DNA from 3 places in the Streptomyces sp. P9-2B-2 genome. Region 2 is predicted to be linked to each of the others. Evidence: riboswitches for the same ligand, from Rfam matches in the RefSeq annotation. Region 2 holds a riboswitch; each other region holds the start of a gene.

Region 1 (6,716 bases), 2.3 Mb from region 2:
CGAGCGGGTCGCCGGGGACGAAGGAGACCCCTGAGGTCAGCCCGCCGATATAGGGCCAGCCCTGGAGGTTCATGACCAGGCCGTAGAGGACGGCGGAGACGGCTCCGTAGGCGGCGAGCACGGCGAGTTCACCGCGGCCGCGCAGCCGGTCGGGCCCCGGCAGCAGGCCGGCACCCATCGACACCCACCCCATCGTCAGCATCTGGAACGGCATCCACGGGCCGACACCGCCGGTCAGCAGCGCCGACGCGAACATCGCCACCGAACCCAGTACGAACCCGAACCCGGGCCCGAGCACCCGACCCGACAACACCATCAGGAAGAACATCGGCTCGATACCGGCGGTCCCCGCGCCCAGCGGGCGCATCGCGGCCCCGGCCGCGGCCAGGACACCGAGCATGGCGATGGCCTTCGCGTCCAGGCCGGTGTCGGCGATGGTCGCCACGACAACGGCAAGCAGCATCGGCAGCAGCGCGGCGAACAGCCAGGGCGCGTCCTTGGAATGGGCGAGCCCCGAGGCGGAGTCGGCGAGCAGCGGCCAGCCGAAGGCCATCACGCCGATGGCCGAGATCAGGGCCAGCGCGGCGATGGAGCGGGGACCGAGCCGCACGGCACGGGTCTGGCGGGCGCCGGGGCGGCCGGGGCTGGCGGTCGGCCCGAGGCCCTCCGGGCGGGGTGGGGGCACGGTCATGCGAGGGCCTCCAGGGCACGGGCCACCTGGGGAACCGTCAGCCAGGGCAGCGGGGCAAGGACCTTGGCGACCTGCGGCGCGAAGGAAGGAGAGGAGACCACGACCTCGTCGGTGGGACCGTCGGCGACGATCTCGCCGTCGGCGAGGATGACGACGCGGTGCGCCAGTTCGGCGGCGAGTTCCACGTCATGGGTGGCCAGGACGATGGCGTGGCCCTCGGCAGCCAGAGTGCGCAGCACTTCGATCAGACGGGCCTTGGCGGCGTAGTCCAGGCCGCGGGTGGGCTCGTCGAGAAGGAGCAGGGGTGGACGGGCGGTCAGCACGACCGCGAGGGCGAGGGCGAGCCGCTGGCCCTCGGACAGATCACGGGGGTGAACGGAGTCCGGGACATCCGGCAGCAGCCGGGCGACCAGAGCCCGGCAGCTGTCGGCGGGGGCGCCCGCGTCCTGGTCGGCCGCGGTGCACTCGGCGGCGACGGTATCGGCGTAGAGGAGGTCACGAGGTTCCTGCGGGACCAGACCGACATGCCGCAGGAGGTCCCGGGGGCTGGTGCGGTGGGGGACGGCGCCACCGACCCGCACCGTGCCGGATGACGGCTGATGCATTCCGACGAGGGTGGTGAGCAGGGTGGACTTCCCCGCACCGTTACGTCCCATCAGGGCGACCGTCTCGCCGCCCCGCACGGTCAGATCCACGCCGTGCAGCACCTCGGCCCGCCCCCGACGCACACCGAGCCCCGAGACCTCCGCGGCAGCATCCGATGCTCCCGGCGCGGCCTTCGGGCTTCTCCCCGGCACCTGCGGCGGGACCCCGGTCAGCTGCTCGCGCAGGGGTGCGGCCTTGCGGCGGGCGTCGCGGACGGAGAGGGGGAGCGGGGACCACTCGGCGAGGCGGCCGAGGGCCACGACCGGGGGGTGGACGGGGGAGACGGCCATGATGTCGGCGGGGGTGCCCATGACCGGGGGCGCGCCCGGTGAGGGAAGGAGGATGACCTGGTCGGCGTACTGGACCACGCGCTCCAGCCGGTGTTCGGCCAGCAGGACCGTGGTGCCGAGGTCATGGACCAGCCGCTGGAGGACGGAGAGCACCTCTTCCGCGGCGGCGGGGTCGAGTGCGGAGGTCGGCTCGTCCAGGACCAGGACCTTGGGATGGGTGGTGAGGACCGAACCGATCGCCACCCGCTGCATCTGTCCGCCCGAGAGGGTGGTGATGGCGCGGTCGCGCAGCTCGGCCAGACCCAGCAGGTCGAGGGTCTCCTCGACACGGCGGCGCATCACCTCAGGGGGGAGGCCGAGCGATTCCATACCGTAGGCGAGCTCGTCCTCGACGGTGTCCGTGACGAAGTGCGCCAGTGGGTCCTGGCCCACGGTGCCGACGACATCAGCCAGTTCGCGCGGTTTGTGGGTGCGGGTGTCCCGGCCGTCGACGGTGACCCGGCCGTGCAGGGTGCCGCCGGTGAAGTGCGGGACGAGGCCGCAGACGGCGTTCAGGACGGTGGACTTGCCGACGCCGGAGGGGCCGACCAGGAGACACAGTTCGCCCTCGGGGACGGTCAGGTCGACGCCCTGGACGGCGGGCGCAGCGGCATCGCCGTAGGTGACCGAGACCTGCTCGAACCGGATCACGGGGTGGGCTCCTTCGTACACGGGTCGACATCAGAGGCACGGCGGCGCGCACCGGACGCCGCACGGGACCCGGCCCGGTCCGCGCTCGACGGGAGCGGGGCGACGAACGCGGGCAGCAGCCCCACGAGAACGGAAGCGGCCGGCCAGAGGGGGAGAACGGGGGTGGTGAGCGGGACGGCGGGCGGATGCAGCGCGGCCGGCGCATAGTCGTTCGCCCAGATCATCAGGGCGGCGACGGCCATGCCGGAGCCCGCGACCAGCCAGGCGCGGGCGCCCCAGCGCTCGGGCCGGTAGCGGCTGCGCACCGAGCGGCGGCCACCGAGCCACAGCCCGGCGAGCGCCGCAGTCAGCCCGGCGAGCAGCAGCGGCAGCCCGTAGCCGCCACCGGTGTCCCCCAACAGGCCGTAGGTTCCCGCGCATACGCCGAGCAGCCCGCCGAGGGTGAGCACGGACGTGAGGTGGCGTACGGCGGGCGGTACTTGGGCGCTGCGGCCGTAGCCGCGCGCGTCCATGGCCGCGGCCAGCGCCACCGAGCGTTCCAGCGCGCCTTCCAACACCGGCAGTCCGACCTGGAGGAGCGCCTTGAAGCCGCGGTCGGGGCGCCCGCGCAGCCGGCGGGCGGCGCGCAGCCGCTGGACGTCGGCGACGAGGTTCGGGGCGAAGGTCATCGCCACGACGACCGCGACGCCCGCCTCATAGAGCGCACCGGGCAGGGACTTCAGGAGCCGGGCCGGGTTGGCGAGCGCATTGGCGGCGCCCACACAGATGAGGAGAGTGGCCAGTTTGAGTCCGTCGTACAGGGCGAAGATCATGCCCTCCGCGGTGACCCGGCCGCCGATCCGGACGCCCTTCGCCCAGTCCGGCAGCGGCACTTCGGGCAACGTGACGAGGGTGTGGGTACCGGGGATCGGCGAGCCGAGGAAGAAGGCGAAGACCAGCCGGATGACGATCACGACCAGCCCGAGCTTGACGAACGCACCGTACGAGCGGGCCCACGGCGCGTCCGTACGACGCGCCGCGACGACATACCCGGCCACCCCCACCAGCAGCCCCAGCAGCAGCGGATCGGTGGTGCGGGAGGCCCCGGTGGCCAGGCCCAGCGCCCACAGCCACCAGGCGCCGGCGTGCAGCGCGGTGGTACGGGTCGCCTGCGGGGCGCTCATCCGCGTCGGCGGCGTGCCTGCCACACCGCCGCCGCACCCAGGGCGACGACGGCCGCGGCCCCGCCGAGCAGCCCGGCGGACGGCCCGCCGTCACCGCTTCCACTGCCCCCGTCGTCCCCGTCGGCACGGTCCTCCGCCGCTCCCGAGGACGGCGCAGCGGAGGACCCGGACCCCTTCGCCCCGTCCTTCGACCCGTTCACCGCGTCCGCGCATCCCGCCTTCGGATAGCCGCCGATGGCACACAGCAGGGCGTTGGCGTCATAGCGCAGCGGCCGGGCGACCGCCGCCAGCGCCTCGCCCGCCGAGGCGTCCTCCGGCACCTGCGCACACTCCGTCCTGGCCTTCGGCGGCCGCTCGCCGCCGGGCGCGTCCGCCGCGGTGCCGAAGTCCAGCACGAGGCCGATCCGCTTGCGGCCGTCCTTGGCGGGGGTGTCGCGGCAGATCGCGTCGAAGTCGGCGGCCGGGCGCGGCTTGCCCGCCCCGGCGGAGTCCGCGCCGACGGTGAAGCGGAAGCCCTCGACCGCGCCGTCGGCCGGCCGCTGGGTGGCCGGCCCCTCGGTGGCATACGCCCAGGAGCCGCCCTTGCCGTCCCAGAACGACCAGTAGCGGTACTCCTGCGCCTGCGCGGGCCCGGCGGCCAGGCCGGTGACCGTACCGGCCAGCAGCACGGCGCCGGCGATCCTGGTACGCCGCATCAGAGCTGATTCTTCTTACGGCTGCTCAGCAGGAACCCGATACCGGCGCCGATGGCGAGGCCGACGCCGATGACCCACCACACCCCGATGCCGCCACCGCCCGCGGCGTCGTCGGCGTCCCCGGTGTCCTTCTGCGCCGCGGCGGCCGGCTTGGGGCCGGTGGCGTTGAGCGCGGCCACCAGGTCGGTGCCGCCGAAGGAACGCGGGTCGGTGCCGGTGGCGTGCGCGGCCAGCACCAGCTGGGCGTAGGCGGCGGGCCCGTTCTGCTTGGCCCAGTCCGTGGCGTTCTTCTCCAGCCACTTCAGCGGCTTCGCGGCAGCGGCACCGTGCCCGCCGGCCGCCAGCGCCACCACGGCGTCGGCGGTGTTGCCGACATCGGGCTGCTTCTCGGCGCCCGGCATCGCGGAGAGCAGATGCTGTCCGTTCTTGTCGAGCTGCGCGACGAGGTAGGCGCTGCCGCCCGACGCGGCCCGCTCCGGATCGTCCTTCTTCGCGTCCCCGCCGTCCTTGCAGCTCAGCGGCTTGACCAGGGTGTCTGCCCGCTGGTCCGCGGGCGCGACGACGAAGCCCTTGCCGAGCGCTCCGGTCGCGGCCGCCGCGGTGGCGTCGGCGTTCGGGGCGGCGCCCTTGAGCTGGAAGGTGAACGCGCCGCGCTCGCCCTCCTTCGCGTCGCAGCCCAGCTGGAAGGTGAGCAGCCCGTCGTACGGGGTCTTGTCGCCCTTCTTCGAGGTCACCGACTGCGGCTTCTCGCCCGCCGCCGCGAGTGCGCCGATGACCACGGACGTGGAGTTGGCGTCGCTGGGCGAACCGGGCATCGAGCTCCAGCCGCCGTCATCGTTCTGCACCGACTTCAGCCAGCCGACGGCCTTCTTCACGGTGTCGCTGTGCCCGCCGAGCGCGGCCAGCGCCTGCACCGCGGCGGCCGTCTGGTTGGTGTCCCGCATGGTCTTGGCGTCACAGGGCTTGCCGGGCTCGGCGCGGAAGGCGGTGAACGCGCCGTCGGCGCACTGCTGCCCGACCAGCCAGCGCACGCCGGACGCGGCCGGCCGCACCCCCACGGTGTCCTGCGCCAGCAGCGCGAGCGACTGCCGCCACACCCCGTCGTACTGCGGGTCCTTGGTGCCGTACAGGCCGTCCGGCAGCTTCTTGGGGGACGCGGACGGGGCGGCGGCGTCGGCGTACGCGGCGGGGGCAGCGGCCGCGCCCAGCACCGCCGCGGCTGCCAGCGCCGTGGCGGCGCGGCGTGCCAGGAAGGCGACGGGGTGCGTCAGGGGGGCCTGGTGAGCCATGGAAGCCATGGGAGCCATCGGGTCGGTGCCTCTCGGGTCGGGTCGCGGCGATGTACGCAGCCGCGCTCGGCCGACCGCCCGCGCGACGATCCCTTTGGATCGCGGACGCGGTGGCACCGGGCTCAGCTCCGTATACCTCGACGGTGCCGCGCACCGGCCGTCCGTGCGGCGGACGGTTCCGGTGGCGGGAGCCTTGGTCGTGCCCCCTCGGGTGCTCCGGCTCGTACGGCCGTCCTGCCGGCCAGTCGGCGCGGTACGGGCGGGCCGTCCTCACGGTTGCGGGTCAGCGCCGGATTTCCACCGGCTTCCCCCGATCGGGTACGGATGAAGTTGTCCCGCACACCTTAACCGGCACCCGACGGGCGCTCGCTCGCACGTACGAGCCGACGAAATCCGGCACGAGCCGGGGCGGAGCGGCGCGCGAGCCGGGTACGGGACAGCGGCAAGACGAGAGGCCCGCCCCTCACACCGCCTGATACCGCACCGGATCCGACCCCGGCACCCACTCCGCCCGCCCCTGCTTCACCAGGCGGCGCAAATGGGCCTCGGCCTCCGAGACGGCGATGTTGCGAGAGCCGTAAGGGATCTGCTCCCACGGGCGGTTCCACTCCATGGCCACGGCGAGCTCCCAGACGGTGCGCGGCTCCTGGAGCAGGGCCCTGAGCTGGGCCAGCCGCTCTTCGTGGTGGGCGATGAGGTCGCGCACCCGGCCGCCCGCGTCGGTGAAGGCGTGCTGGTGGGCGGGCAGCACTTCGGCGGGGCCGAGCCGGCCGACGCGTTCGAGGGAGTCGAGGTAGTCGCCCAAGGGGTCGGCGTCCTCCCCGGAGCTCTCCATACCGTGCGGGCCGTGCGGGCCGGGCGGGCTCCCCTCCGCGTCCGGAGCTTCGTACAGGCCGATGTGCGGGGTGATGCCGGGCAGGAGGTGGTCGCCGGAGAACAGCCGGCCGAAGCCGGGCTTCCGCGCCGAGGGGTGCTCCTCCTCCAGGTGGAGGCACACATGGCCGGGGGTGTGGCCGGGCGTCCAGATGGCGCGTACCCGGCGTCCCGGCAGGTCGAGCAGTTCGCCGGGGTCGATGCCGCGGTCCGGCAGCGCGGCCCGTCGGCCGGGTGGTTTCCGGCCGTTCCCTGTGGCGCGGGCCTTCCGCAGCGGCGCCAGATGGTCGTCCGGTGCGCCCGCCGCCGTGAGTTTGGCGAGGAGGTAGTCGAGCCACTGGCCCGGTTCGGCCGCGCGGGTGCGGCGGACCACCGCGGTG
Region 2 (6,716 bases):
ATAACGCGCTGCTGCGGGCCGACCAGATCGCCACCGCGGAGGGCGGCAGCGACACCACGGACTGGCTCGCGCCGATCGTGGCCGATGCCGAGGCCGGCTTCGGCGGGCCGCTCAACGCCTTCGAGCTGACCAAGGCGATGATCGCGGCGGGTGCGGCCGGTATCCACTACGAGGACCAGCTCGCCTCCGAGAAGAAGTGCGGCCACCTCGGCGGCAAGGTCCTCGTCCCCACCGGCCAGCACATCCGCACCCTGAACGCCGCGCGTCTCGCCGCCGATATCGCCGACGTGCCGACCCTGATCGTCGCCCGTACGGATGCCCTCGCGGCGAACCTGCTGACCAGCGACATCGACGAGCGGGACGCCGAGTTCGTCACGGGCGAGCGCACCGCCGAGGGCTTCTACCGGGTCCGCAACGGCATGGCGCCGGTCATCGCCCGCGGTCTGGCCTACGCCCCGTACGCCGACCTGATCTGGGTCGAGACCGGCACCCCGGACCTGGCCCAGGCCCGCGAGTTCGCCGAGGCGATCCACGCCGAGCACCCCGACCAGATGCTGGCCTACAACTGCTCGCCGTCCTTCAACTGGAAGGCCGCCCTCGACGACGACCAGATCGCCAAGTTCCAGCGCGAACTGGGCGCGATGGGCTACCGGTTCCAGTTCATCACCCTGGCCGGGTTCCACTCCCTCAACCACGGCATGTTCGACCTGGCCCGCGGCTACGCCGAGTCCGGCATGACGGCCTATGTCGACCTCCAGGAGAAGGAGTTCGCCGCCCAGGCCCAGGGCTTCACTGCCGTCAAGCACCAGCGCGAGGTCGGCACCGGCTACTTCGACCAGGTCTCCACCGCCCTCAACCCGGCCTCTTCGACCACCGCGCTCAGCGGCTCCACGGAGGAGGAGCAGTTCCACTAGGAACTGCCCGGCTTCTCCGGGCCCGCCGGGCACCGTTGGCCCGGCTGTCAGCCCCCCATGGCTCGGCGCGTACGCGTTCGGCCGCCCCGTATCCAGGTGAGGGCCGGACGACCGTCTCCGTCCGGCCCTCACCGCCCCTCACCACCCCGCTCCGCTCCGCCCGTTGAGGAGATGCGCATGACCACCACCGAACTGACCAGCCGTGTCCAGGTGCTCGGCGCACCGGGCGACCGCTCCGACGAGATCCTCACGCCCGACGCCCTCGACTTCATCGGGCGCCTCACCCGGACGTTCTCCGGCCGGTACCGCGATGTCCTCACCGAGCGCCGCCGCCGCGCCCTTCGCCTCTCGTCCGGTGCCCCGCTCGACTTCTCGCTGGCCACCACCGCCGTCCGCGCCGATCCGCACTGGCGGGTCGCCCCGCCCGCACCGGGTCTCACCGACCGGCGGGTGGAGATCACCGGGCCGCCGGAGCGCCGGACGACGGTCGACGCACTCAACTCCGGAGCGCAGGTCTGGCTGGCCGACTTCGAGGACGCCACCTCCCCCACCTGGGAGAACATCATCGGCGGTCAGCTGAACCTGCTGGACGCCATCGAGCGGCGCATCGACTTCACCGCACCCGACGGCACGGAGTACCGCCTCGGCGAACGGCTGGCGACCATCGTCGTCCGTCCCCGCGGCTGGCACCTCACCGAGGACCATCTCCTCGTCGACGGCCGCCCCGTCCCCGCCTCGCTCGTCGACTTCGGCCTGTACTTCTTCCACTGCGCACAGCGCCAGATCGACGCCGGCTCCGGCCCGTACTTCTACTTGCCCAAGCTGGAGAACGCCTTCGACGCCCGGCTGTGGAACGACGTGTTCGTCCTCGCCCAGGAGCTGCTCGGCATTCCGCGGGGCACCATCCGTGCCACCGTCCTGATCGAGACGGTCACCGCGGCCTTCGAGATGGAGGAGATCCTCTACGAGCTGCGCGAACACAGCGCGGGCCTCAACGCGGGCCGCTGGGACTACCTCTTCAGCCTGATCAAGATCTTCGCGCACCGCCCCGACTTCTCGCTCCCCGACCGGAAGCGGGTCACCATGACGGCGCCCTTCCTGCGCGCCTACACGGAGCTGCTCGTGCGCACCTGCCACCAGCGCGGCGCGCACGCCATCGGCGGCATGACCGCGCATGTGCCCGGCCACGACGCGCAGGCCGACGGGGCCGCGCTCGCCACGGTGCGGCTCGACAAGGAGCGCGAAGCCGAGGACGGCTTCGACGGGACGTGGGTCGCCCACCCCGCGCTCGTCCCCTTCTGCCGCGAGATCTTCGACAGTGTGCTGGGCGAGCGGCCGCATCAGATCGACCGCACCCGGGAGGACGTCGAGGTTTCGGCCGACGTGCTCCTCGCCGTGCGGCGCACCGCGGGACCGCCCACCGCGGACGGGGTGCGCGCCAACATCGCGGTCGCCCTGCGCTACTTCGACGCCTGGCTGCGCGGCACCGGCGCCGTGGCGCTCGACGGGCTCATGGAGGACGCGGCGGCCGCCGAGATCGCCCGGGCGCAGATCTGGCAGTGGCTGCGCCACGGCGTCGTCGACCGGGACACCGTGCTCGGCCTCCTTGACGAGGAGATCGCCCGCCTGGGAGCCGAGTACCCCTGGGCACGGACCGAAGAGGTGCGGGAAATCTTCGAACGGAACGGGCTGGCAAGGGAGTTGCCCGCTTTCTTCACCCCGGACGCCTACGCCCGTCACCTCGTGCAGCGGGCCGAGGTCACGGCATGAGCGCCGCACCGAACCCCGCGATCCGGCGGGTCGGAGTCGTCGGCGGCGGCCAGATGGGGGCGGGGATCGCCGAGGTGTGTGCCCGCGCCGGCCTCGACACCGTGCTCTGTGAGGCGGATGCGACCGCGGCCCGCGCCGCCCGCGAGCGGCTGGCCATTTCGCTCGAACGCGCCGTCCAGCGCGGCAAGCTGGACCGCATCTCGGCCGAGGACACCCTCACCCGGACGGTCTTCACCGGCAGCCTTGACGACCTCGCCGACCGGCAGCTCGTCATCGAGGCCATCGTCGAGAACACCGAGGCCAAGACCGACGTCTTCACCGCACTCGACAAGATCGTCGAGGATGAGGAGGCGATCCTGGCGACGAACACCTCGGCCATCCCCGTCATGCGGCTGGGCATGGCCACCCGCCGCGCGGACCGCGTCCTGGGGCTGCACTTCTTCAACCCGGTCCCGGTGCTGCCGCTGGTCGAGGTCGTCACCTCCCTGCACACCGCACCGGCGACGGTCGCCGCCGCCGAGGAGTTCGTCACCGGCACTCTGGCCAAGACGGTCGTCCGGTCCCAGGACCGGGCCGGGTTCGTCGTCAACGCCCTGCTCGTGCCGTACCTCCTCGCCGCCATCCGAATGGCCGAGTCCGGCTTCGCCACCGCCGCCGATGTGGACGCGGGCATGGAGCTGGGCTGCGCCCACCCGATGGGCCCGCTCAAGCTCGCCGATCTGATCGGGCTGGACACCGTGGCCTCCATCGCGCAGTCCCTCTACGACGAGTTCAAGGAACCCCTCTACGCACCGCCGCCGCTGCTGCAACGCATGGTGGAGGCCGGGCTGCTGGGCCGTAAGACGGGGCGCGGGTTCCACACCTACGACCAGGGCTGAGGGTCCTGGGTCGCCGCCGGGTTGAGGGACCCGGGCGGTGTGCGGAGCGGAGCGCGGAACGGATGACTGAGGCCGTTCCGCGCCCTGCCGCGTCCCAAACCGCGCCCCGCCGGTGTCTCATCTCACAGTCCGGCATGTGAGCAGAGGTGTGCGATAGGGGGCCCGCGTCCTACGCTGGCCGGGCAACAGGTTCGCCCCGTCCGCCAGACGGGCCGCGTCGTAAGAGGGAACCCGGTGAGAATCCGGGACTGCCCCGCAGCGGTAAGTGGGAACGACCGCCGTCATACGCACTGAATCCGGGCCGCGGATTCGGGAAGCGACGGCCAGTAGATGCCCGCCGGAGGATTCCGGCAGGCGTGCCCGCGAGTCCGAAGACCTGCCCGTTGCCCGTGCACGCCCATGCGTGGACGGATATCCCGGTGACCTCGAGGGCGGGTCGGCGTACATACCAGGCGGACACGTGCGTCGCGAACGCACCGTGGTTCCGTCGGGTTCGTCATCCCTTCGCGCTTCTCGTTCCGTCCCGGGACTTCAAGAGACATATCCGCGAAGGAGAGTTCCGTGACAGCTAAGCCCGCAGCCGCGGCAGCACGGGCCACCGTGTACGGCTACCCCCGCCAGGGACAGCACCGGGAACTGAAGAAGGCCATCGAGGGGTACTGGAAGGGCCGCGTCGCCGCGGACACCTTGCTGGAGACCGCGAAGGACCTGCGCCGTTCGAACTGGCAGCAACTGGCCGACGCCGGCATCCATGAGGTGCCCACCGGTGACTTCTCGTACTACGACCATGTGCTGGACACCAGCGTCATGGTCGGTGCCGTCCCGGACCGTCACCGGGACGCCGTCGCGGCCGACGCCCTCGACGGCTACTTCGCGATGGCGCGCGGCACCCAGGACGTGGCGCCGCTGGAAATGACCAAGTGGTTTGACACCAACTACCACTACCTGGTGCCCGAGTTGGGCCCGGACACCGTCTTCAGCGCCGACTCCGGCAAGCAGGTGGCCGAGCTGAAGGAGGCCCTCGCACTCGGCCTCGCTGCCCGGCCGGTGCTCGTCGGGCCGGTCACCTATCTGCTGCTGTCGAAGCCCGCTCCCGGTGTCGCCGCGGACTTCGAGCCGCTGACCCTGCTCGACCGGCTGCTGCCGGTCTACGCCAAGGTCCTGGCCGATCTGCGGGCCGCCGGTGCCGAGTGGGTGCAGCTCGACGAGCCCGCCCTCGTCCAGGACCGCACGCCGGCCGAGCTGAACGCCGCCGCGCGCGCCTACCGCGATCTGGGCACCCTCACCGACCGCCCGAAGCTCCTGGTCGCCTCGTACTTCGACCGGCTCGGCGACGCCCTGCCCGTCCTGGCCAAGGCTCCGGTGGACGGTCTGGCGCTCGACTTCACCGACGCGGCCGCGGCCAACCTCGACGCGCTGGCGGCCGTCGGCGGACTCCCGGGTAAGCGCCTGGTGGCGGGCGTGGTCAACGGCCGCAACATCTGGATCAACGATCTGGAGAACTCGCTGGCCACCCTCGGCACCCTGCTCGGCCTCGCCGACCGGGTCGATGTGGCCGCGTCCTGCTCGCTGCTGCATGTGCCGCTGGACGCCGCGGTCGAGCGCGAGATCGACCCGCAGATCGCCCGCTGGCTGGCCTTCGCCAAGCAGAAGACCGCGGAGCTGGTGACCCTGGCACGGGGACTGGCGCAGGGCACCGACACCGTCGCCGCCGAACTCGCCGCGAACCGCGCCGATCTGGCCTCCCGGGCCACGTCCGCCCTCACCCACGCCCCGGCCGTACGCGCCCGGGCGGCGGCCGTCACCGACGCCGACGGCCGCCGCTCACAGCCGTACGCCGAGCGCGCCGCCGCCCAGCGCGCCCACCTCGGGCTGCCGCTGCTGCCGACCACGACCATCGGCTCGTTCCCGCAGACCGCCGAGCTGCGCACGGCCCGCGCCGATCTGCGGACCGGACGGATCGACACCGCCGGCTACGAGGAGCGCATCAGGACGGAGATCCGCGACGTCCTCGCCTTCCAGGAGAAGGCCGGAATCGATGTCCTCGTGCACGGCGAGCCCGAGCGCAACGACATGGTGCAGTACTTCGCCGAGCAGCTCACCGGCTACCTCGCCACCCAGCACGGCTGGGTGCAGTCCTACGGCACCCGCTATGTCCGCCCGCCGGTCCTGGCCGGGGACATCTCCCGCCCCGAACCGATGACGGTCCGCTGGACCCGGTACGCCCAGTCGCACACCGACCGCCCGGTCAAGGGCATGCTCACCGGCCCGGTCACCATGCTCGCCTGGTCCTTCGTCCGCGACGACCAGCCGCTCGGGGACACCGCCCGCCAGGTGGCACTCGCCCTGCGCGACGAGGTCAATGACCTGGAGGCAGCCGGCACCTCGGTCATCCAGGTCGACGAGCCCGCCCTGCGCGAGACGCTGCCGCTGCGCGCGGCCGACCACACCGCGTACCTGGCCTGGGCCACCGAGGCGTTCCGCCTCTCCACCAGCGGGGTTCAGGACCGCACCCAGATCCACACCCACATGTGCTACGCCGAGTTCGGCGACATCGTGCAGGCCATCGACGACCTCGACGCGGACGTCATCAGCCTGGAGGCCGCCCGCTCCCATATGCAGGTAGCCCGCGAGCTCGCCGCCCACGGCTACCCGCGCGAGGCCGGCCCCGGTGTCTACGACATCCACTCCCCGCGCGTCCCGAGCGCCGACGAGGCAGCGGCCCTGCTGCGCAAGGGACTTGAGGCCATCCCCGCCGAGCGTCTCTGGGTCAACCCGGACTGCGGCCTGAAGACCCGCGGCTGGCCGGAGACCCGCGCCTCACTGGAGAACCTGGTCACCGCCGCCCGTACCGTGCGAACGGAGCTCTCCGGCTCCTGATTCCGTCGACGGCCGGGAGGACGCAGCCGCGCCCTCCCGGCCGTCGGGACATGTCCACCGAGGGATGGTGCCCGAGAACCCCGGCGCAGGCCGCGTGGCGACAGTGCTGCTTCCAACCGAGGGCCGATACTCAGGCGAGCAACGCGAGACAACCTGGTCGGCGGGCCTTCTGTTGCCACCAGTGGCGGGGACCATCCACCCGGACGGAGAGGACGTGACGTGAGCGTGCAACGGGTGGGCATCGTCGTCCACGGAGGACGTCCCCGTGCCCTGG
Region 3 (6,716 bases), 2.4 Mb from region 2:
TCTGTTCCCGGCCGGCCGCGCCCCCCTGGTCGTCTGCAACCCCCCATGGGTGCCCGCGAAACCGACCTCCCCCGTGGAGTACGCGGTGTACGACCCGGGCAACCGCATGCTGCACGGCTTCCTGAACGGCCTCGCGGACCATCTGACACCGGACGGCGAGGGCTGGCTGGTCCTCTCCGACCTGGCGGAGCACCTCGGCCTGCGTCCGCACACCGAACTCCTCGACGCCTTCACCGAGGCCGGCCTCACGGTCCTGGGCCGGCTCGACGTCACCCCGCGCCATCCGCGCGCCCGGGACACCTCCGACCCGCTCCACGTGGCCCGCGCCGCCGAGATCACGTCCCTGTGGCGCCTGGGCCTCGCGGACCGGACCGCCTCCGCCTCCTGACCTGCGGCCGTACGGTCAGGCCCGCAGTCCCGCACAGGCATTGCGTACATAGCGGCGCCAGTCCCCCGCGTCGTGGCGGATCACCGCCGCCAGCCCGCACACGATCATCACCACATCACCGACCTCGGCATCCGCGCGCACCGTGCCCTCCTCCTTGGCACGGGCGAGCAGCTGGGCCGCGACCGTCTCGGCCCGGTCCCGCCCCTCGCCGGTCGGTTCGGTGGACCCGAAGGCCGCCTCGATCGAGGCGGACAGCCCGCGTTCGGCGCTGAGCACCTCCCCGATGTGCGCGAGATACGCGGCCAGCCCGTCGGCGGCCGCCGCGCTCGGCAGACAGCTGCTGCGCCCGAACTCGACGATCTCCGCCTGGCGTTGCTCCCCCACGGCGGCGATCAGCGCCGCCCGGCTGGGGAAGTGCCGGTAGACGGTCCCGATTCCCACCCCCGCGGCCCGGGCGACCTCGGGCATCTGCGCCTCGTCGCCGCGCGCGCGGAACACCTCCCGCGCGGCGTCCAGGACACGGGTGCGGTTGCGCTCGGCGTCGGCACGCGGTCTGCGCGCGGGCGTGGAGGAGGTCGAAGAGGGTGCCACACGGCCGATGCTACTGCTAGGCTCGTAAAACGGAATCGGATTCCGATTCCATATCGTCGCCACACCGGCCGCCGCCCAGGTGGCCCGGACCGCCCGGCAGACAGCCGACGGCCGACAGCCCGGAGAGGATCCGCGATCACCATGCCCAAGGAACGCTTTCTCGTACTTCAGCCCGGCGAACGGCGGCCGGGGCGCGTCCCCCTGCCGCCCGGATGCGACGTCAAGGCCCGCACCGCCGACACGGAGGGCCGGCTCGCCATCCTGGAGAACCAGCTCGACGTCGACATCCCCCCGCACATCCACCACCACGCCGATGAGTTCGTCTACGTCCTCGACGGCGCGATGGAGGTCGACGTCGACGGCACCACCCACCGCCTCACCCCCGGCATGTGCGCCCTGCTGCCGCACGGCATACCGCACGCCCTGCGCAACGCCTCCCAGCCGCCCGCCCGGTGTCTACAGATCTCGGCACCGGGCGGCTGGGAGGAGTTCGTGGAGGACCTGTGCGAAGCCGGCCCGGCCATAAGGAAGGGCGGCCAGCCCGACCTCGACCGCCTCAACGAGATCGGCGCCAAGTACGGGATGGAGTACCACGGCTGAGAAACGGGGCGGCGGGCGCGAGCCGTAGGAGCGGAGTGCGGCGGCGAGCGAGGGGTAGCACCGCCGCCGCCGACGCGGCCGGCCCGGCGCCGGGCCGCCGAACGGGAGCGCCTCCGGCCGCTGCGCCGCCGATCGGGCACGATGGAGGCACCATGGATCCCCGGCACCTCTTCTCCCGCGCCCGTCAGCTGGCCGAGTCCGCGACTCCCGCCCGGCGGCGGCTGCTCGGCATCACCGGCCCGCCCGGTGCCGGTAAGTCCACCCTCGCCGCCCATGTGGTGGCGGAGCTGGCCGGGCAGGCGGCGCTCGTCCCGATGGACGGCTTCCACCTGGCCGAGGCGGAGTTGCGCCGCCTGGGCCGTACGGACCGCAAGGGCGCGCCGGACACCTTCGATCCGGCCGGTTACGCGGCGCTGCTGGCGCGGCTGCGCGCACCGGAGCCGGACAGCGCCGTCTACGCCCCGGCGTTCGACCGCCGTATCGAGGAGCCGGTCGCCGGCAGCATCCCCGTGGCACCGCACATCCCGCTCATCGTGACCGAGGGCAATTACCTCCTCCTCGACTCCGCCCCCTGGTCGCGGGTCCGGGCACTGCTCGACGAGGTCTGGTACGTGGACCTGGACACCCCGGAGCGGGTCCGGCGACTGGTCGACCGCCATGAGCACTTCGGGCGTCCGCGCGCCGACGCCGAGCGGTTCGTGCACGCCTCGGACGAGGCCAACGCCCGGGTGGTGGCGGCCACGCGCGACCGCGCCGACCTCGTCATCACCTTCACACCTGAAGAGGCCCCGCCGCCGGCAGGCTCATAACCTCCCGCCGCCGCCCGCCGGCGAGCAGCCCGGCCACCGACAGCGCACCCCACCCCACGGACACCGCCAGCGCCGCCAGCTTCCGGTCGCGGCCGGGCAGCGTCGCACCGAGCAGAACGGCGTCCCCGAAGTCGGCCGCGATCCGCACATACGCGGCCGTGCGCAGCGCCGGGCCCTCCGGGGCCATTGCCAGCGCCAGCCCGCTCACCGCATCCCGCCAGGCCAGCGGACGCAGCGAGGTGCGCGTCGCCCGCCCGGTCCGCCCCTCCGCATCGACCAGCCCCGAGGGCCGTGCCAGCAGAGCGGGCACCGCGGTCACCGCCGCCCCGTAGACCGCCGTGGCAACCCCGACCGCACGCAACAGACCGACCTTCATCCGCCGTCCACCTTTCCTCGCCCATCGACCACACGAGCCTCATCCCACCCATCCGCCCCCTCAACTCCATTCCGCGGCAAGCCCCTTCCCAAACGACATCAGCGGTGTCATCATGACATCACAAGTGTCATTGAGGGGGATGTCGATGAAGAGGTCGACACGGACGCCGATGAGGACGTCAGTGGGGACGCCAACGGGGACGCCGAAGGGCATGAGGGGGCTGCGGTGAGGGATACCGAGGGGGAGGGCGCCGGGGAGCCGGCCGCCACCGAAGATCTGCTGTACGACGTCATCCGACGCCTGTGGCCCCTGCACCGCACGGTCGTGCGCGCGGTGGAGCGCGAGCTCGCCGACACGGGCATGACCGCCGGCGAACACGCACTGCTGGACGCCCTGCGCACCGAAGGCCCCCGCACCGTCCCGCAGTTGGCGCGTTCGATGGGGCTCGACCGCCAACCGGTGCAGCGCTGGGTGAACCACGCCGCGGAGCTGGGCCTGGTCGTCACGGCCCCGAACCCCGCCCACCGTCGCTCCCCCCTGATCCGACTCACGAACGAAGGCACGGCGGCGATACGCGGGGTCCAGCAGTTCGAGGCGACGGAGCTGCGACAGCGGCTCGCCGACCTGCCCGCCGAGGACGTCCGCACCACGCTGCACGTACTCGACCGACTCGGCGAGGAATTCCGGCACCTGGCGAACGGCTCGCGCGTTCAACGGGAGGAAACCGACAGTCAGGGCAGTCGGGACAGTCGTCGCAGTGAAGGCAGTAACAGCAGCAACCGCAATAACGGCAGCCCTGAAGGCCACGACGACAGACCCGCCCCGCCCCCTCTCATGCACAAAGGACGGTCAGGAGAATGACCCAGAGAATCACCGCCTGGTCCGAGATCGACAACGGCATCGTGCCGGTCGACGAGGGCGAGCTGTTCTACGAGACGGCCGGCTCGGGCCCCGCGGTGGTGCTGCTGCACGGCGGCATGCTCGACCAGCACATGTGGGACGAGCAGTTCACCTGGCTGGTCAACTCCGGCCTGCGCGCGATCCGTTACGACGCCCGAGGCCATGGCCTGTCCTCCACCGTGACCGGCGACTTCGCCCACCACGACGACCTGTGTGCCCTGCTCGACGCACTCGATGTCCCCAGCGCCGTCCTCGTCGGCCTTTCCCACGGCGCGCGGGTCGCGCTGGACACCGCCCTCGCCCACCCCGGCCGGGTGACGGCCCTCGCGCTCGCCTCCCCGGGAATCAGCGGCCGCGCCTTCACCGACCCCTTCGTCCTGGCGCACATCAAGGAGCAGGTGGCCGCGATCGGCGCACCGGACGGCGCGGAGCGGTATGTCGAACACTTCCTGCGGATATGGGTGGACGGGCCGCATCGTGAGCCGTCCGCGGTGCACCCGGGATTCCGCGAACGGATGCGTGCCTCGGCCGAGGCCAATGTGGAGGTCCATGCCGACGGGATGGGCGCCGGCATGCCTCTCGAAGTCGGCGCCGCCGACCGCCTCGGGGAGATCCGGGTGCCGACGGTCGTATTCGACGGCGATCTCGACAGCCGGGACATCTCCGCGAACGCCCATGCGATAGCCCTGACCGTCCCGGGCGCCCGAAGGGTCCGAATACCGGGTGCGGCCCATATGGTCAACCTGGAGAACACCCCGCTCTTCGACCACGAACTGCACGCGTTCCTCTCGTCGTTGGACTACTGACTCACCGCGACCGGGCCGCCTACCGCGACCGGCCCCCTGTGACCGGCCCGCCGCGGGCCGTGCCCCCGCCGGTGGCGGAAAACCCCCACACACCTCGCGCCGCGCGGGTGGCGGCTAGAGTGGCCGGGCCGTGGTGTTCGGGAATCCGGTGACGGACCATTGAGGTCCCAGCCCGGAGCGGCCCTCGCCACTGTGATCGGGGAGTTTCCACCCCTTCCGCGGGCGCCTGGCGCGCCCGCGGCGCCACTGACCGCAGCCCGCGGCCGGGAAGGCGGGGGCGGACGCGGACACCCTCCTCCAAGCTCTAAAGGAGCAGGGTGGTACCCCCAAGCCAGGAGACCGGCCACGGCATCTCACGAACTGATCCACGAGGTGCTGGAGCGTGACCGCCCGGATGGCCCTGTCCACCGATACCCCGAACTCCCCTGCCCCCGCCACGTTCCGCTGGCGCCGGCAGGACACCGTCCGTACTGCGGGCCTGATGGCCGTCATAGCCGGGCTGCATATCGTGGCCTTCGGCGTGCTCTTCCTGCTCGTGGTCCCGAACCACTACGCCGTCGGAAGCCAGGCCTTCGGCGTCGGGCTCGGCATCACCGCGTACACCCTCGGTATGCGGCATGCCTTCGACGCCGACCACATCGCCGCGATCGACAACACCACCCGCAAGCTGATGGCCGACGGCAAGCGGCCGGTGTCGGTCGGCTTCTGGTTCGCCCTCGGCCACTCCAGCGTGGTCGTGGCGATGGCAGCCCTGGTGGCCGGCGGCGCCCAGCTCGCCGGCACACTGCTCAACGACGAGTCCCGTACGCACCAGATCCTGGGCACCGTCGGCACCACGGTCTCGGGCACGTTCCTCTACCTCATCGCCGCCCTCAACCTCATCGCGCTGGCCGGGATCTGGCGGGTCTTCCGAGGGATGCGCGACGGCCACTACGACGAGGCCGAGCTGGAGCAGCGCCTCGACGCGCGCGGCTTCATGAACCGCTTCCTCGGGCGGTTCACCCGCTCCATCTCCCGTCCCGGCCAGATGTTCCCGCTCGGCTTCCTCTTCGGGCTCGGCTTCGACACCGCGACCGAGGTGACCCTGATGGTGATGGCGGGCAGCGGTGCGGCGGCGGGCCTGCCCTGGTACGCGATCCTGTGTCTGCCGCTGCTGTTCGCTGCCGGAATGAGCCTGTTCGACACCCTGGACGGCACCTTCATGAACTTCGCCTACCAGTGGGCGTTCGCCAACCCGGTGCGCAAGGTCTACTACAACCTCACCATCACCGGTCTGTCGATCGCCGTCGCCTTCTTCATCGGCACCATCGAGCTGGTGACCGTGCTGCACGACAAGCTCGGCCTCAACGACGCGCTGACCGGCTGGATTTCCGGCCTCGACCTCGACAATGTCGGCTTCGTCATCGTCGGCCTTTTCGTGGTGGTGTGGGCCGCAGCCCTGGCGTACTGGCGTCTGGCCGGCGTCGAAAAGCGCTGGGCGGCGCGAGCCGAGCGAGCAGAGTCGCCGGAGCAGGCCGCTCCGGGTACCTGAGGAACGGCGGCCCGGTGCGGGCTCGCGCGCACCGGCCGCGCCCTCCCGGGGGCCCGAGCCGGCCCGGCGCCCTCCACCGCCCGAGCCGCCCCCGTCCCTCGCCCGCCCGAGCCGGTCCCGCGCCTCAGGTCGCTGAGCCCGCCGCGGCACCCGTCTCCCGGTCCGGCCCCCACTGCTCCAGCGCCGCCGCCAGATCGAGGGGCAGCAGCCGGTCCGGCTGGTCCGGGCCCGGCCAGTCCTCCCGCGGGACCCGCCACATCACCTCGAACTCGTTGCCGTCCGGGTCCTTGGCGTACAGCGATTTGGCGACGAGGTGATCGGTCGATCCCACCAGGGCGCCGCGCTCGACGAGCCGGGTGCGGGCCGCGACGAGTTCGCGGAGCGTGCCGACCTCCCAGGCCAGGTGGTACAGCCCGACCCGCCCGGCCTCGGGCCCGGGCGCGTCCGGGGCCACCGCGAACAGCCCCAGATCGTGATCATTGAGCGAGCCGGGAGCGCTGAGGAACGCGGCCCGCCCCGGTATCTCGACATCCACCGTCAGCCCGAGGGCCTCGGTGTAGAACGCCACCGACCGTGTCACATCGCGGACGTTGAGCACCGCGTGGTTCAGACGTCGTACGGACATGGAACCTGTTCTCCGATCTCCCGGCCGCGACACCGCCGTGGCGCCGCCGCCCTCCCCTGCTTCTGCTCTACCCCGCACACCCCGCCGCTG

Evidence for each region. Region 2 has a riboswitch for cobalamin ahead of metE (5-methyltetrahydropteroyltriglutamate--homocysteine S-methyltransferase). Riboswitches for the same ligand answer to the same signal wherever they lie in the genome.
Region 1: another riboswitch for cobalamin. It lies ahead of QT196_RS12260 (prenyltransferase/squalene oxidase repeat-containing protein); the one in region 2 lies ahead of metE (5-methyltetrahydropteroyltriglutamate--homocysteine S-methyltransferase).
Region 3: another riboswitch for cobalamin. It lies ahead of QT196_RS12440 (HoxN/HupN/NixA family nickel/cobalt transporter); the one in region 2 lies ahead of metE (5-methyltetrahydropteroyltriglutamate--homocysteine S-methyltransferase).

The regions. Positions count from the first base shown of each region.
Region 1 is NZ_CP129126.1:2,813,236-2,819,951, reverse strand. Features, by position in the region: gene QT196_RS12280 (ECF transporter S component) at 1-691, opposite strand, end outside; gene QT196_RS12275 (ABC transporter ATP-binding protein) at 688-2,316, opposite strand; gene QT196_RS12270 (CbiQ family ECF transporter T component) at 2,313-3,479, opposite strand; gene QT196_RS12265 (SCO2322 family protein) at 3,476-4,174, opposite strand; gene QT196_RS12260 (prenyltransferase/squalene oxidase repeat-containing protein) at 4,174-5,463, opposite strand; cobalamin riboswitch at 5,652-5,811, opposite strand; gene QT196_RS12255 (MBL fold metallo-hydrolase) at 5,927-6,716, opposite strand, start outside.
Region 2 is NZ_CP129126.1:496,431-503,146, forward strand. Features, by position in the region: gene aceA (isocitrate lyase) at 1-914, shown strand, start outside; gene aceB (malate synthase A) at 1,092-2,684, shown strand; gene QT196_RS02300 (3-hydroxybutyryl-CoA dehydrogenase) at 2,681-3,562, shown strand; cobalamin riboswitch at 3,733-3,961, shown strand; gene metE (5-methyltetrahydropteroyltriglutamate--homocysteine S-methyltransferase) at 4,124-6,442, shown strand; gene QT196_RS02310 (NAD(+)/NADH kinase) at 6,662-6,716, shown strand, end outside.
Region 3 is NZ_CP129126.1:2,848,086-2,854,801, forward strand. Features, by position in the region: gene QT196_RS12405 (class I SAM-dependent methyltransferase) at 1-388, shown strand, start outside; gene QT196_RS12410 (TetR/AcrR family transcriptional regulator) at 404-979, opposite strand; gene QT196_RS12415 (cupin domain-containing protein) at 1,121-1,579, shown strand; gene QT196_RS12420 (nucleoside/nucleotide kinase family protein) at 1,732-2,388, shown strand; gene QT196_RS12425 (hypothetical protein) at 2,351-2,764, opposite strand; gene QT196_RS12430 (MarR family transcriptional regulator) at 2,990-3,625, shown strand; gene QT196_RS12435 (alpha/beta hydrolase) at 3,622-4,470, shown strand; cobalamin riboswitch at 4,585-4,833, shown strand; gene QT196_RS12440 (HoxN/HupN/NixA family nickel/cobalt transporter) at 4,853-6,001, shown strand; gene QT196_RS12445 (VOC family protein) at 6,126-6,626, opposite strand.